DNA from 4 places in the Flaviflagellibacter deserti genome. Region 4 is predicted to be linked to each of the others. Evidence: predicted binding sites of a transcription regulator. Region 4 holds the regulator's gene; each other region holds the start of a gene.
What was found. Region 4 encodes PhoB, which activates phosphate uptake and scavenging genes when phosphate is short. Its sites were predicted from a motif close to TGTCATNNANCTGTCAT; they were not measured.
Positions count from the first base shown of each region.

Region 1: a site for PhoB is predicted at 1,795-1,811, ahead of olsB (l-ornithine N(alpha)-acyltransferase). Genes of this name have one in related genera too.
Region 2: a site for PhoB is predicted at 1,716-1,732, ahead of phnD (phosphate/phosphite/phosphonate ABC transporter substrate-binding protein). Genes of this name have one in related genera too.
Region 3: a site for PhoB is predicted at 2,360-2,376, ahead of ACFPFW_RS18480 (BtaA family protein). Genes of this name have one in related genera too.

Region 1 is NZ_JBHSJF010000003.1:49,413-53,542, forward strand. It holds gene ACFPFW_RS03355 (AMP-binding protein) at 1-776, shown strand, start outside; gene olsB (l-ornithine N(alpha)-acyltransferase) at 773-1,708, opposite strand; gene ACFPFW_RS03365 (class I SAM-dependent methyltransferase) at 1,852-2,499, opposite strand; gene phnC (phosphonate ABC transporter ATP-binding protein) at 2,648-3,508, shown strand; gene phnD (phosphonate ABC transporter substrate-binding protein) at 3,532-4,130, shown strand, end outside.
Region 2 is NZ_JBHSJF010000006.1:1,417,225-1,421,354, forward strand. It holds gene ACFPFW_RS13950 (xanthine dehydrogenase family protein molybdopterin-binding subunit) at 1-1,148, shown strand, start outside; gene ACFPFW_RS13955 (DUF1330 domain-containing protein) at 1,262-1,588, shown strand; gene phnD (phosphate/phosphite/phosphonate ABC transporter substrate-binding protein) at 1,838-2,863, shown strand; gene phnC (phosphonate ABC transporter ATP-binding protein) at 2,860-3,666, shown strand; gene phnE (phosphonate ABC transporter, permease protein PhnE) at 3,653-4,130, shown strand, end outside.
Region 3 is NZ_JBHSJF010000010.1:32,011-36,140, reverse strand. It holds gene ACFPFW_RS18490 (SH3 domain-containing protein) at 1-406, shown strand, start outside; gene ACFPFW_RS18485 (class I SAM-dependent methyltransferase) at 407-1,054, opposite strand; gene ACFPFW_RS18480 (BtaA family protein) at 1,051-2,304, opposite strand; gene ACFPFW_RS18475 (RNA polymerase subunit sigma-70) at 2,447-3,727, opposite strand; gene ACFPFW_RS18470 (tripartite tricarboxylate transporter permease) at 3,739-4,130, opposite strand, start outside.
Region 4 is NZ_JBHSJF010000005.1:109,034-113,163, forward strand. It holds gene ACFPFW_RS05325 (aspartate aminotransferase family protein) at 1-646, opposite strand, end outside; gene ACFPFW_RS05330 (GcrA family cell cycle regulator) at 1,013-1,513, shown strand; gene phoB (phosphate regulon transcriptional regulator PhoB) at 1,592-2,293, opposite strand; gene phoU (phosphate signaling complex protein PhoU) at 2,301-3,020, opposite strand; gene ACFPFW_RS05345 (ATP-binding protein) at 3,106-4,130, opposite strand, start outside.

The DNA of each region.
Region 1 (4,130 bases), on a different contig from region 4:
CGGAAGCGTCGGCTGCGAAGCAGCATGTGATCGATCCGGACACGCCTGCCATCATCCTCGCCGCCTCCGGCGGTGAGGCCGGGACCGGCGTGGTGCTGACGCATCGCAACCTCGTCGCGGCCTGCCGCCAGCTCTCCCTGGCGCTCGATCTCAACCGGCGGGACAAGATGTTCGCGGCGCTGCCGCTGCACGACCCGTTGGGTCTCGTCGCCAGCATTCTGATGCCGCTGCTGAGCGGCGTGAAGGTCTACCTCCATCACTGGCCGCGCGCGGGACACATCGTGTCCGACTATGTCTACGTGGCCAATGCGACGGCGATGATCGCCGACGAGACGCTGCTGGCCTCGATCGCCGAACGGGGCGCGCCGGGTGACCTCCGCACGCTTCGCTACCTGTTCGCGCCCGAGCCGGTGACGGTATCGACGCGCCGGAAACTCGCGGAGACGTTCGGCGCGCGGGTGCTCGGCCTGTTGAGCCTGCCGGAAGCCGGCGGCGTCGCGGCGATCGGTACGATGGACCGCAATCGCGAAACCAGCCACGGCCAGCGTCTTCCGGGGCTCGATATGGTGGCGACGCCGGACGGGCTCGCGCTACGCGGGCCGAATATGATGGCGGGCTATGTCACGCCTTCGGCGCCGGGCCGGATCGTGCAGCGGCCGGAGCACGGCTGGCACCGGACGGGCCTTCAGGCCCGCCTCGACGAGGAGGATTTCCTCTGGGTTGGCCAGAACGCGCGGACGGCCGAGGCCGTCCACGCTTTGATGCAGCTGGGCTAGGCCGCGTAACGGCCGGCGTCGGCGCCGAAGTGGCCGATATAACGCTCGCTGATGGCAGAGACTGGCAGAATGACCATCACGTCCGTCGTGCCGAACTGGCGGTCGACCACGACGTCATGGCCGAACATCGCGCCGAGGCGCAGATAGCCCTTCATCAGCGGCGGCAGTTCACGCATCGCATGCTTCGGGTCCACCGCCTCTTTGGGCAGCAGGTCGAACGGCGCACGAATGGCGGCGTGGGCCGAGACCTGCCATTCGACCGGAGCCGGCGCGTAATGGTGCAGGAAGGACAGAGCAAGCCTGTGCGCATTGGCGTCAGTGCCGGGGAAGCTCGCGCAGCCGACCATCACGTCGAAGCGGTTCTTGACCACGTAAGCCCAGATGCCGTGCCACAGCAGCTCGACGGTGCGCTTGTTGCGGTATGGCGGCAGCACGCAGGAACGACCGAGTTCGAGGAAGCGCAGCCCCGGATGGCGGGCGATCAGCTTCTCGATCTCGTATTCGCCGGCGGTGTAGAAGCCGCCGTCGGCACGGCCCGCGGTCTGCCCGAGCAGGCGGTAGGTGCCGACGACCTTCGGACCCTTCCACGGCTTCTTGCGCGGGGCATCATGGTCGACGACGAGCAGGTGGTCGCAGACGGAGTCGAAGGCGTCGATGTCGCGCTTGGTGAAGTAGGTGCGGGCGTCGGCGATCGCCGCCATTTCCTTGTAGAACACCTTGTAGCGGAGCTTTTGCGCGCGCTTCACGTCGGCGGCGCTGCGGCAGAGGCGGACTTCGAGCGAACCGATCTGGCCGAGGCTCTCGCCGTGGACCTCGTTGCGGTCCTTGAGCCAGATGATCGGGGCGCGTCCGGCGCTGGTAGCGACGGTCGCGGCATTGCGCGGCGTGAACTTGCTCAGAAAGGCGAACGGTTCGGTGTTGAGCCGGGGCATCGGCTTGCGTCCTGGAGTGTTGATCGTCCGTCACCGCGCGGCGCGATGGGATCGTGACGACCAAAACAACATCTCGCGACGGGCCGGAGACAGTTCGATGAAGGATTTGCGAACACCGCCGCCCAAGCGGGCGTGAGCGGCGTTCAGCCGAGCTTGCGGAAGCGCACGAGGCTGTAGAGTGGGCCGAGATCGCGGCGTTCCGCGAGTTCGATGTCGGAACGGGTCTCGGCCCAGCGGACGAGGCGCGAGAACGGAAATTCGGGCCGCAGGCCGATGGCGCGAGTGCGTTGGGCCACCCAGCGCTCGATCGCAGCTCCGATGCCCTGCTCCGAATAGAGATGGCTCATCAGCACGATCTCGCCGCCGGGTCTCAACACGCGCGCGGCCTCGTCCAGCACGCGTTCCGGGTCCGCCACGAGCGTGATCACGAACTGCGCGACGACGACGTTGAAGCTCGCGTCTTCGAATTCGAGATTGTGCGCATCCATGATGCGGATGTCGCGGATATGGGGATAGCGGCCGGTTTCGAGTTTGCGGCGCGCCCTTGCGAGCATCGGCTCGGTGATGTCGATGCCGGTGACCTCGGTCGTCTCGTCATAATCCGGAAAGGAGAGGCCGGTGCCGACGCCGATCTCGAGCACCTTGCCGCCGACCTGGCGCGCCGCCTTCACCGCGGCCTTGCGGCCGATGAGGAAGACCGGCCCGCACAGCGCGTCATAAATTGGCGCCCACCCGCCGTAGGCTTTCTGGACCGTCGCGCGGTCTAGATCGTGAGAAGGTGCGTCGAGCATTGGCGCTTGAATTTAGCCTTCCATCCTGCGGCCGGATGATGACGCCGGGATGTCATTCTCTTCCACAGGGAGAGCGCGCCGGAAGCTCGCGTCATCCGAGCGTCATGCAGGGCTTCTAAGGACTCCGAAAACCGGGGCCAGCAACGCTATGACGGAAGCACTCGCCATTCGTGGTCTGTCCAAGACCTATGGAACTGTCCGCGCGGTAAGCGGCATTTCGCTCTCCATCAAGGCCGGCGAGCGCGTCGCGCTGATCGGTGCCTCGGGCTCCGGCAAGTCGACCATGATGCGTCTCGCATCCGGACTGCTCGTCGGCGATGCCGATGGCGGCGAGGTCCGTGTGTTCGGCGAGGCGATCCAGTCGAACGGCAAGCTTTCCGGCGACGCACGCCGCATCCGCCGCCGCATCGGCCTGATCTTCCAGAAGTTCAATCTCGTGAATCGGATGTCGGTGCTGTCGAACGTGCTGGTCGGCTCGCTCGGCCGCATCTCAGCTTTGCGCGGCACGCTCGGAATGTTCGAGCACGCCGACCGCGAGGCGGCCTGGCTGGCGATGACTCAGGTCGGCATCGAGCAGCACATCTACAAGCGCGCGGAGGCCCTTTCGGGCGGCCAGCAGCAGCGCGCGGCGATCGCCCGTGCCCTCGTCCAGCGCGCCGAGATCATCGTCGCCGACGAGCCGATCGCCTCGCTCGACCCGAAGTCGGCGAAGCGGGTGATGGAAATCCTGTCCAAGCTGAACCGGACGCAAGGCATCACGCTCCTCGTTTCGCTGCATCAGGTCGATTACGCCCGCGCCTATTTCGACCGCGTGATCGCGATGCGCGCGGGCGAAGTGGTCTTCGACGGCCCCGCCGCGAAGCTTACGCCGGCGTTCCTGACGGAACTCTACGGCGCCTCGGCCGAGGAACTGATCCTGCCCGGCCAGACCGAAGCGACGCCGGTAATGGACCCGGCGATCATTGATGTCACGCGTAACCATGCGGCCGAACTCGCCCGCGTGAACTGACAGATTTTTACACGGAGAGCACTATGAAGAAGTTCGTCATTGGCGCGCTCGCCGCGCTGGCTTTCGCCGGTGCGGCGAACGCTGAGGAGATCAAGCAGCTCAACTTCGGCATCATCTCGACGGAGAGCTCGTCGGCTCTCTCGAAGAGCTTCGAGCCGATGCTGAAGGACCTGGAAAAGGCCGTCGGCATCCCGGTGAAGGCGTTCTTCGCGCAGGATTATGCCGGCGTTATCGAAGGCATGCGCTTCAAGAAGGTCGACGTGGCCTGGTACGGCAACAAGGCCGCCATGGAAGCCGTCGACCGCGCCGGTGGCGAAGTGTTCGCCCAGACGACCAAGCCGGACGGCACCAAGGGCTATTACTCGCTCCTCCTCGCCAACAAGTCGAACACCGCGCTCAACGAGCTGAAGGACGTTCTCGACTGCTCGAAAGGCCTGAACTTCGGCAACGGCGACGCGAATTCGACCTCGGGCAACCTCGTCCCGAGCTACTACGTGTTCGCCCTCAACAAGACCGATCCGAACACCTGCTTCAAGCGCGTCGTGGTTTCGAACCATGAGGGCAACGCCCTCGCCGTCGCCAACGGCCAGGTCGACGTCGCGACCAACAACACTGAGAGCAT
Region 2 (4,130 bases), on a different contig from region 4:
CGACGATGGAGCCGATCAATTGCACCGTTCAGGTGAAGCCGGATAGCTGCGATGTCTGGGTCGGCTCGCAGGTGCCGGATATCGCCCAGGCGGTGGTGGCGAAGTCGCTCGGGCTGAAGCCCGAGCAGGTAACGATCCATAACCACCTCCTCGGCGGCGGTTTCGGCCGCCGGCTCGAGGTCGATTTCATCGCTCAGGCCGCGCTCATCGCGAAGCAGTCCAAGGACCCGATCAAGGTCGTCTGGAGCCGCGAGGAAGACATCACCCAGGACATGTACCGGCCGTACTATTTCGACCGGATGAGCGCCGGGCTCGACGAGAACGGCAGACTGACGGCCTGGAGCCACCGCATTGCCGGTTCGTCGATCATAGCCCGCTACTCCCCCTCGTGGATGAAGAACGGCGTCGACCCCGACGCGGTCGAGGGCGCGGCCGAGATCCCCTATGCCGTCCCGAACATGCACGTCGACTACGTCCAGGTGGAGCCTCCGGGCATCCCGACAGCGTTCTGGCGCGGCGTCGGCCCGACGCACAACATCTATGTGGTCGAAAGCTTCATCGACGAACTCGCCGCCGCGGCCAAGAAGGACCCGGTCGAGTATCGCCGCGCGCTGCTGGCGGACAATCCGCGCGCGCTGAAAGTGATGGAGACCGCCGCCAGGAACGCCGGATGGGGAACCCCGCTCGGGCCCCGGAAGGGTCGCGGCATCTCCGTGCAGTTCGCGTTCGGAAGCTATTTGTCGGAGGTCGCCGAGGTGACGGTCGCGGACAACGGCACCGTCCGCGTCGACCGCGTCGTCGCCGCCATCGACTGCGGCGTCGCCGTCAATCCGGACACGATCGAGGCGCAGATCCAGAGCGGCATCATCTTCGGCATCACCGCTGCTCTCTACGGCGAGATCACGCTCAAGGACGGCCGGGTCGAGCAGACCAATTTCGACACCTACCAGATGCTCCGCATCGACGAGGCCCCGAAGATCGAGGTCGAGATCGTCAAGAGCAGCGAGGCACCGGGCGGGCTTGGTGAGCCGGGGACTTCGGCCTTGGCGCCCGCGGTGTTGAACGCGGTCTACGCGGCGACGGGAGTGAGGCTGCGGAAGCTGCCGATCGATACGGAGAAGCTGAAGTCGGAGAGCCGTTCGGGATGAACGCCGGATGTCTGCCGATGCTAGGGAAGAACGCGATCATCGATCGTGCGATGTGTGGTGCAATGAAGGTGCCCGCCACCGCCCTCGTCCGACATAGGAACGGATAAACCAAAATGACCGTTTACATCATCGCTGACGTCAAGGTGACTGACGAAGCATGGGTGCCGGCATACGCCGCGGCGGTTCATGATCTGGTGCATGAGCACGGCGGCAAGTATCTGGCAAGAAGCGGGAACGTGAAGACGCTGGAAGGCACGCCTCTGGAAACCACCCTTATCGCGCTTCTGGAGTTTCCATCGGCCGAAGCAGCCGAGGCCTTCGTCAACGACCCCAGATATGCCCCTCACGCCCAGGCCCGCAGGGACGGCAGTGAAAGCCGCTTCCAGTTGATCGACGATACCGATCTGGCCGGAACGATCCCATATCTGGGTAAAGGGTGAGGAGCAGCCGGAGATCGCGAAAGCGCGGCCGCCGAAAGAGCGGCCGCGGAATGGGACATGAAGCCCAAAGCAACACCGGTCGCCCGCGGGCCACTTCATTGCCCCGCCACCCTCGCCAATCGTCACAATGACAAAGGCATGACGAGCCTTATCGCAGAGAAATCACATCTTTTCGCGATTTAGAGGCTTGGCTTGAGCGCTATTTTCCGCTTGGCTTATGGAAATAAGAATAAGCAGGGAGGATAGAAAATGCTCAGAATCTGGACAGCCATGTTCGCGCTTGCCGCGGGCCTCGGCTATGTCGGAACTGCCTCTGCCCAGGACTGCGCCAATCGCGGCCAGCTCGACGACATGTACTGCGACGCCAACAACGACCTCGTCGCCGACGTGCCGAAGGAAACCCGCGATCCGAGCACGCTGGTCTTCGCCTATACCCCGGTCGAGGACCCCGCCGTCTACGAGAACGCCTTCGCGCCGTTCACCAAGCATCTCTCCGAATGCACCGGCAAGAAGGTCGTCTACTACCCCGTCCAGTCGAACTCCGCCGAGATCGAGGCCATGCGGTCCGGGCGCCTGCACGTCGCGGGCTTCTCGACCGGCCCGACCGGGTTCGCGGTCAACATGGCGGGCGCCATTCCGTTCGCCGCCAAGGGCACCGCAAAGGGTTTCCAGGGCTATCAGCTGTTCATGCTGGTGAAGGCCGACAGCCCGTATCAGAAGCTCTCCGACCTGAAGGGCAAGAAGGTCGCCCACACCTCGCCCTCCTCCAATTCCGGCCACCTCGCGCCGGTCGTGCTGTTTCCCGCGGAAGGCCTTAAGCCGAACGAGGACTACAAGCCGATCTTCTCCGGCGGCCATGACAAGTCGACGCTCGGCGTCGAGGCCGGCGACTACGACGCTGCGCCCGTCGCGTCCGACGTCTATAACCGCATGGTCGACCGCGGCACGGTGAAGGGCGAGAACTTCCGCATCATTTTCAAGAGCGAGGTCTTCCCGACCTCCTCGTTCGCCTACGCCCACGACCTGAAGCCGGAGCTCGCCGAAAAGATCAAGCAGTGCTTCTACGACTTCCGCTTCCCGCCGGAGATGCAGAAGGAGTTCAACGGCGACGACCGCTTCTTCCCGATCACCTATCAGAAGGAATGGGCCGTGGTGCGCGAGGTCGGCGAGAAGTCCGGCACGCCGTACAACAAGGCCGCCTACGAGAAGGAAACGGCCCGCGAGGCGGAAGCCGCGCGCAAGAAGGCCGAAGAGAAACAGAAGAAGACGCAGTGAACGCGGCGCCGGGCCTCGTGACGGAGAGCGGGCAGGACGCCCGCTCTCTGGTCATCCGCGATCTCGTCAAGGAGTACCGGCGCAACAAGCCGGTCCTTCGCGGCATCAACCTGACGATTGCCGGCCACGGCCTGACCGCCGTGATCGGCCCGTCCGGCACCGGCAAGAGCACGCTGCTGCGCTGCATCAATCGGCTGGTCGAGCCCACGTCCGGCGAAATCAAGTTCATGGGCCAGGATCTCGCGCGGCTTCGCGGCCGGCAGCTCCGCGAGGCGCGGCGGCGCATCGGCATGGTGTTCCAGGAGTACAATCTCGTGGAACGGCTGACGGTGATGGAGAACCTGCTCTCCGGCCGGCTCGGCTATGTCCCGGTATGGCGCGCCTGGCTGCGGAAATTCCCGCAGGCCGACATCGACCGCGCCTTCGGACTGCTGGACGCGGTCGGGCTCGAACGCGTCGCGCTCCGCCGCGCGGACGCACTCTCCGGCGGCCAGCGCCAGCGCGTCGGTATCGCCCGGGCGATCATGCAGGAGCCCGACCTGATCCTCGCCGACGAGCCCACCTCCTCGCTCGATCCGAAAACCTCGGTCGAGATCATGGAGATCCTCTCGCGGCTGGCCGGCGAGCGCGACATCCCGGTGATCGTCAACATCCACAATGTCGGACTGGCCAAGCGCTTCGCGCAACGCGTCGTCGGCATGACAGGCGGCCACGTCGTCTATGACGGCCCGCCGGACGGACTGACCGACGCCGACCTCAAGGCGATCTATGGCGGGGAGAACTGGCTCGATGAGCGCCCCTGATCCTGGCCTCCCCCTTGGTCGGCAAGCCTTCCAGGCCAATTGGAGCGGGCGCATCGCGTTCGGGGCGCTGGTCGTCTACACGATCTACGCCGCCTCGCATCTCGGCTTCTCGTGGGACCGGTTCGTCACCGGCCTCGGCCAGGGAGGGACCTTCCTCGCCCGGATGTTCCCGCCCGATTTCGAGCGGACCCAGCTTCTCGTCGACGGCATGGTCGAGAGCCTGCAGATCGCGATCCTGTCGAGCTTCTTCGGCATTCTGCTGTCGCTGCCGGTCGGACTGCTGGCGGCACGCAATCTGATGCCGCCTTGGGTGACCTGGCCTGCGCGGACGATCATCGCACTCTGCCGGTCGTTCCACCCGATCATCATCGCGATCCTGTTCGTGAAGGCGGTCGGCTTCGGCGCGCTCGCGGGTGTGCTGGCGCTGATCGTCGGGTCGATCGGCTTCGTCGGCAAACTGTTCG
Region 3 (4,130 bases), on a different contig from region 4:
CGGGGCCGACATCGCCGGCGACATGGGCTACCGCACCGAATTCCGGATTATCGGCTATCGCAAGGGCTGGTTCCTGATCCAGGACGCGCAAGAGCCCGGCGCGCCCTATGAGGATCCGCCGCCGAAGCGGCATCCGAAATCGTTCAAGGGGCGCGGCTGGGTCAAGGCCAGGCTGGTCGGCGCGGCCTATGCGAATTCAAATCTCTCGCCTGCCCTGCTCCGGCAAGCGCCGCACCGCGACGCCGCTCTCCGGCCGACGCTCGACGGCGAGCCACGGCTTTCGATCGACGGAACGCTCGAAGTGCTGGAAGCCTGTTCCGGCCAATGGGCGTTGACGCGCTCGCGCGACGGCCAGCACGGCTGGTGGCGCGGCATCTGCTCCAACCAGGTCACGAACTGCAGCTGATCAGGCGGCTCGGTCGATCACCGAGCGAACCGTATAACCGCGATAGAGGCTCTCCGACCGCACCCGCATCTGACGCGACCGGGTGAGGACTTCCAGATCACGCTGCAGGCTCAGTCGCGGCGTGACATGGAACAGCGCCAGCCAGCGGTTCAGCGCCACGCGGAACGGCGACGGAAGCCCGGCCTGGTTGCCGAAATCGACGATGTGTATCGACCCCTCCGGCTTCAGATGCTTCATCGCGCAGACGAGCACCTTCTCCCAGCCCGGCATCATCGACAGCGCGTAGGAAATGACGATGCGGTCGAACTGACCGATGCCGAACATGGTCCGGGCGTCGAAGGCGGTCGCATCGGCCTGGGCGAGCGTGATCCGCGCCGACAACCCGGCCCTCATGATCGAGCGCCGCGCCGTCGTCAGCATCTCCGAGGAAATGTCGAAGCCGTAGCAGCGCACCTCGGAATAGGTGCGGGCGATCTTGATCAGGTTGCGGCCCGTGCCGCAGCCGACCTCGAGAACCTGTCCGCCGGTGGGCGGATCGAGCGCCTCGATGAGCGTGTCGCGGCCGAGCAGGTAGAATTTGCGGCTGGCATCGTAGATGTGCCGCTGGTGCCGGTAGATCTTGTCCATTAGTCCGGCGGCGTCGCTCATATCGCGTGTTCCGGCAGCGTGTAGAGGTGGAACGCGCCGTAGATCGACGAGCGGTCCTGCAGGCCGAGCCGCTGGCTCTTGTCGCACTCGTAAGTCCAAGTGTTGAGGATGTCGGCCGGCACGCGGCCCGGCAGGCAGCGCTCGTTGGCGGCGGTGCGGAAGATCACGCGCGCGCCGGGACGCGCGGTCCGGGTGATCTCGCTCCAGAGATCGGTAAGGTCCTGATCGCTCATCCAGTCCTGCGCGTCGAGGAGGACGAAGCAGTCGACGCTCGCCTCGGAGCTCTCGCGCAGGAAATGCGTCACCGATTGCTGACGATAGGTGACGCGTTCGCTGTGGTCACGCACCGCGTCGTAATTGTCGCGCTGCAGGTAAGGCGGCAGCGAGGCATCCTCCGTCGGCTGGTAGCGGCGGCCGAAGGCCTGCCAGGCGAAATAGTTCGACTGGATGTCGAACCCGCAGGCGAGGCGCTCCAGCCGTTCGAGCAGGACCGTCTTGATGCCTTCGGGCGAGTCGCCAGACAGGCTGCGATATTGCGCCGGCGGAATGCCAAGACCGTAGAGAGAAGCGGGTTGATTGATCAGCCAGCGCACGAACTTCTTCTCGAAGATCGGCAGGAAGGTCTGCTCGAACAGCGCGCGCTGCTCCTCGCGCGTCTGCGCGGTCAGGACGACGCTCGGGTCATAGCCGTAGAACTTGGCCAGCCGGTGCCCGGCGCCGATGAAGCCGCCGAGCAAACCGTGGCGGTAGAAGTTCTCGGCGAACACCTCGATCCGGCGGCGACGGTTGACGCGACGCGCCTCCCAATAGGAGCGCGACACCTGATCGAGATGCGGCTTGATCACGGTGTCGAAGGCCGTGACGTTGGCCTCGGAATTCGACTGGCCGAAGAAGCGGAAGAAAGCATCGTAGTCCGGCAGTGCCTTGAGAGCGGCGAGCTTCAGGCGGCCCAGCGCGACATGGGCACCATTGAGGTCGACGGCCGTGATCCTGGCCGGGTCGGCGGTCAGGTACGACAGGACGTTGCAGCTGCCCGAGGCGATCGCGACAATGTGGTCCGTCGGCTTGATCTGCAGGGCCTTCATGTCGACGACCGGGTCTTCCCAGATCTGCGGATAGACCAGACCGCGGAAGGCCCAGGTGAACATGCGCTCCAGAACGCCCTGTCGGGACAGTGCCCGGCTCTTGTGAACGGCGGTGCCGAGCCCGGCTTTGGTCTCGCGCCGAAGCGCCCGCGACAAATCAGTCATGGTCCCCGAATTCACCTTCAGCAGCCTGTCAAATAAGCGGCGTTAAAGGAGTCCGATGACTGCTCCATGACAATTGTGAACGTGGCGGGGGACAGTGCCCGGCGGCCTGGTCGATCGGATTTTCGGCTGATCCCTTCCGGCATCAGGCCATTTCGATGATCTCGAAGCCCCGGTCGCGATCAAGCAGATAGATCAGCCCGCGCTCGTCCACGTCGACATCGTTGCTCTGCGGCGCGGCGTGGCCGGGAAAAGGCTCCGGCACGTAGAAGGCGATCTCTTTCGGCTTCTCGGGATCGGCGATGTCGATCACCCGGAGCCCTCCCGCGAACCAGGCCGCGTAGATCAGGCTGCCGATCTGCTTCTCCTGGAACTGGTGCGCGCCGAAGCGCCCGCCCGCCTGCGAATAGGGCGAGCCCGTTTCGCTGACCTGGAAGGTCGAGATCGGCTTCAGGTTCGCGGGGTCGGACGCATCCATGATCCAGATGAAGCCGTGCGGCTGGCCCGGCGTGTGGTCGTGCTCCTCGTCGACCATCAGCGCGATCTGCCGACCGGCGATGAGTTCCGGCAGCGGCATGAGCGTGTGCGTGGGCTCTGGGAATGGCGGGTGGTAGTTGTAGCTGCCGAGCGTTCTCGGCCTGGTGATGTCGGAGATATCGATGACATAGCCGCCGGCGTACCAGCAGGCCGCCCACATCTTGTCGCCGACGCGCAGCGCGTGATGCAGCCGGTGCTTCTGACCGGACCAGGTAGGCTTCTCGCCCGCCGCGATGTTCTGGCCGGGCATCCACCAGCGCGAGACCTCGCGCGGATAAGTCGGGTCGGCGAGATCGTAGATGACGAGAATGTTGCCGATGAACCCGTCCATCTCGGTCGAGATGTAGGCGTAGTTCTCGTCCATGTCGAAACGGTGCACACCGATGCCGCCGGTCTTCACGTAGGACAGGAGCTTCGGATTGGCCGGGTCGGCGATGTTCCAGACCCGGAAGCCGCCGTCGCTGTAACCCCGTGCATGGCCTTCGCGAAGATCGGGGAGATCCTTCGCGGCGACGCCCACCGCTTCCGCGACTTCGGCATCGGTCGGTTCGCGCCCGAGCTTCTCTGTCAGCACCACCGTGGCGCCGACCAGTCCCTCGCCCTTGCGGTAGAAGTGCCGGCGGTGGCGCTCGACATTGGTGATCATCAGATCGCCCGCCACCCGCACCTTGTGAGTGTGCGAGTACTGGTTCGGCGGCGCGATCTTCGCGATCACCTTGGGGTTCGCTGGATCGCGCACATCGACGATCGAGGTGCCTTCCGGCGGCGACATATGGCCGAGGAAAGCCAGGCCGTCGCGAACCACGACCTGCCCGCCGCCCTGAATGTCCAGCCGCCCGACCTTGCGGGTGCCGCGTGTCATGGCGCCCGAACCAACCATCTCGTTCATGCGGACTCCATTCAGATTGCTTCCGCCGTCTTGGACGGCGTGGAGCGCGCCTGCCGGTTCTTCCGCCACTGCACGAAGGTCGGAACGAACAGCGAGATGGCCAGCAGCGCCCAGAGGATGTTCGCCACCGGAGAGGAGAAGAACACCAGAGGGTCATTGCCGCTGATGCGGAGCGCCCGCATGACATTGGCCTCGAGCAGCGGCCCGAGGATGACGCCGATCAGGATCGCGACGACGTTGTAGCCGGTGCGGCGGCAGATATAGCCGATCACGCCGAACAAGAGCGTCAGCCACAGATCGAACATGTATCCGCGCGGCGCGAACGAGCCGACCATCGTGAAGGCGATGATGATGGGCGCGAGAACCGCCGTCGGGATCAGAATCAGCTTCGAGATGTAGCGCG
Region 4 (4,130 bases):
CCTCATCATAGATCAGCAGCAGATCGCGCTCGTCGCATATCTCGCGCAAACGGCGCAGGAACGCGGCGGGCACCTCGCGAATGCCGCCCTCGCCCTGGACAGGCTCGATTATGATCGCGGCCGTCTCGGGAGTAATCGCGGCAAGCAGAGCCTGCTCGTCGCCGGGCGCGACATGATCGAAGCCCGGGACTTCCGGGCCGAAACCGTCGAGATGCTTCGGATTGCCGCCCGCGGAAATGGTCGCCAGAGTCCGGCCGTGGAAAGCGCCGTTGAAGGCGACGATCCGCCAGCGTTCGGGATGACCCGAATAGCTATGGTATTTGCGGGCCATCTTGATGGCGGCTTCGTTGGCTTCGGCACCCGAGTTCGTGAAGAACACGGTGTCGCCGAAGCTCGCCGCCACGAGCCGCGTCGCCAACCGCTCGCCGTCCGGTATCTTATAGAGATTGGACGTGTGCCAGAGCTTACCGGCCTGCTCGCGCAGCGCCTCGACGAGATGCGGATGGCAATGGCCGAGGGCATTCACCGCGATGCCGGCGCCGAAATCGAGATATCGCTCGCCTGTGACCGTGGTCAGCCACGCTCCTTCGCCATGCTCGAAAGCAAGGTCGGTACGCGCGAAGACGGGAAGCAAAGCGGAGCTCACGGGCGCCTCGGTAAAGTGTGGCCTAAAAAGCGCAGAGGCGCCGCCCAGCAGAGCGGCACCTCCGGAAAGCGCCGATTTTACGGGCCGACCGTGCAGTGTCAATGACGGCTAGAGCCCTGAGTTCTCAGGCGATGAATCGGAATGCGAGCAGAGTTTTCCCGACCTGTGGGGAAAACACCCCGTTCTCCTTTCGGACTCTTGCGGCCGAGTCAGCCGATCATGTAGTTTACCAATCGTTAAGCACGATATCTCGTGTGAGACGGAATTTCAGCTACTATGGACGGTATATCCGGTCCAGGCTTGGTGTTGAACCGGCTGGATCCACCCGTTCGGATTCCGCCTCGCCGATACAATGGAGCCGCGCTGATGAACTGGACGGATGAGCGTGTTGAGCTTCTCAAGAAGCTCTGGAGCGATGGGTTGAGCGCGAGCCAGATCGCTGCTGAACTCGGCGGTATCACGCGCAATGCTGTCATAGGCAAGGTTCACCGCCTCGGCCTTTCCGGTCGCGCCAAGGCTGTTCAAAGCACCGCTCCCCGCCCGCGCAAGCCTCGCGCGCCGTCGCATCCGTCGATGGTTTTCCGCACTGCCGGTGCGACCGCGCTGGCTCCGGTCCGCACGGTCGATCTCGACATCGAGCCGATCATCCAGCGCGCACCGCGCCCTATGCTGGAGCCGGTCTCCTGCGAGCGCGTGACCATCATGGATCTGCGCGAATGCATGTGCCGCTGGCCGATCGGCGACCCCGGCAGCGAGAGCTTCCGCTTCTGCGGAACCCGCTCCAATATGGGCTCGTCCTATTGCAGCTATCACGCGACCATCGCCTATCAGCCGGCGAGCGATCGCCGCCGCCGTGCGGTCGCCTGATCGCAGCGAGCAGAACCAAAAAATAGGCCGCGCGATGCGCGGCCTATTTAGTTCAGAAGAAGATATCAGCAGAAGGCATCAGCCCGCGCGGGCAAAGCGCTCGTCGAAGCTGTAGCCGGAGCCGCGCACTGTGCGGATCGGATCCTGGCGGCGGCCGCGATTGATCACCTTGCGCAGGCGACCGACGTGGACGTCCACCGTGCGTTCGTCGATATAGACATCGTGGCCCCAGACACCGTTGAGCAATTGCTCGCGGGAGAAGACGCGGCCGGGAGTCTGCATCAGGAATTCTAGGAGGCGGAACTCGGTCGGGCCGAGCTCCAGTTCGCGACCGCCGCGGCGGACACGGCGCGTTTCGCGATCAAGCTCGATATCGCCGGCCTTCAGTTGCGAAGCGATGTGATCCGGCTTGACGCGGCGCAGCAGGCTCCGCACGCGAGCGACCAATTCCGGCACCGAGAACGGCTTCACGACATAGTCGTCGGCGCCGGTGGCCAGACCACGCACGCGCTCGGTCTCTTCGCCGCGCGCGGTCAGCATGATGATCGGGAGACGTTCCGTCTCCGGCCGAGCGCGGAGGCGACGGCAGAGTTCAATGCCGGACAGGCCCGGCAGCATCCAGTCGAGCAGAACGAGATCCGGAACCCGTTCACGAAGCCTGGTTTCGGCCTCGTCACCGCGAGCGACGCTTTCGACGTCATAGCCTTCCGCTTCGAGATTGTACCGGAGGAGGAGCGTCAATGGCTCCTCGTCCTCCACGATCATGACCCGTGCGGACATCCTGTTCTCAATCCTCGCCGAACGAGATCGTCGTGGTGCTCGTCAGATCACCCTTCGGACGCTCGTCGATTAACGGCTCGCCGACCGCCAGATAGTGGATCGTCTCGGCGATGTTGGTGGCGTGATCGCCGATGCGCTCGATGTTCTTCGCGCAGAACAGGAGATGGGTGCAGAACCCGATATTGCGCGGGTCTTCCATCATGTAGGTCAGGAGTTCGCGGAACAGCGAGGTGTAGATCGCATCGATCTCGCCGTCGCGCTTCCAGACCTGGAGGGCGCGGGTCGCGTCACGGCGGGAATAGGCGTCCAGCACTTCCTTGAGCTGGCCGAGCACAAGTTCGCCCATGTGGTCGACGCCACCGGCAAGCTTCGGCGGCTGCAGCTGCCCCTCGAGGGCGACCACGCGCTTGGCGATGTTCTTGGCCAGATCGCCGATGCGCTCGAGATCGTTCGAGACACGAAGCGCGGCGACGACCTCGCGGAGGTCGACCGCCATCGGCTGGCGCTTGGCGATCGTGAGAACTGCCTTCTCCTCGACCGCGTGCTGCAGACTGTCGATGACGCGGTCGCGCTCGATGATCCGCTGGGCGGCGGCTAGGTCACGCGACAACAGCGCGGAAATCGATTCCCCGACCAGTTGCTCGGCGAGACCGCCCATCTCCGCGATCATCTCGCTGAGGGACTTCAGGTCCTCGTCGAACTCTTTCGAGGTGTGCTGTGTCATCATAGCGCCGGTTCCTCTAGTGCGGCCCTCTTAAGAGGGATCAATGACGCTTCGATGACATCGAGGGAAGCGCATTTCGCGCCTCCAGTCACTCATCGGCGCGGGTATTCAGAACTGCGGTAAACCGCGCCCCCCCTCCGGAAGGGCTTTCGATCAGGAGTCGACCGCGGTGGCGGGCCATGATGTGCTTGACGATGGCAAGCCCGAGACCCGTCCCTCCCTTCTCCCGACTCTCGCCGACATCGACGCGATAGAAGCGTTCGGTCAGGCGGGGCAGATGCTCCGGCGGAATGCCCGGCCCATAATCCTGCACGGAGATCCGGATCTCCGGTCCGGTTGCGGTGACCGAGACATCGACCCGCTTTCCCGACTGGCCGTATTTGATACCGTTCTCGACGAGGTTCTCGACGACGCGGATCAGTTCATCGCGGTCTCCCGGCACGGATACGGAAGTGCCCGGAAACGACGAACGGATTTCCACGCCGCGCTCGCCGGCCAGAGGCGAGAGACTGTCGACGACGCTGCGAACGATTTCGACGGGGTCGACCGGTGTCGACGGCCTCAAATGCTGCTTTTGCTCGATCCGAGACAGTGACAGCAGGTCGTCGACGAGACGCGACATGCGCGCGGCCTGGCTGCGCATGATGTCGAGGAAGCGCTCGCGCGCCGAAACGTCCGCCTTCGCAGGTCCTTGAAGAGTCTCGATGAAACCGAGCAGCGCGGCCAATGGCGTGCGCAATTCGTGACTCGCATTAGCGACGAAATCGACGCGCATGCGCTCCGCCCGGCGGAGATGCGTCAGGTCGTGCAGGACGAGGAGAACGAATTGCGGATTGCCTCGTTCGCGGTCTGCCTGATCCAGCCAGACAGGCCCGATCCGGGCTTCCAGCCAGCGGTCGACCGGCACGCGATCGGCATATTCCACCGTTCTCGCAGTACCGCCTGTGCCCACCGCACGGACTGCATCCAATATCTCCGGAACGCGCAGGGCGAAGGACACCGGATCACCGGTCCGCAGATTGCCGAAAACATCAATCGCGGGAGCGTTGAACTCATGCACGATGCCGCGAGCCGTCAGCAGGATCGCCGGCTCGTTCAATGCTTCGAGAAGAG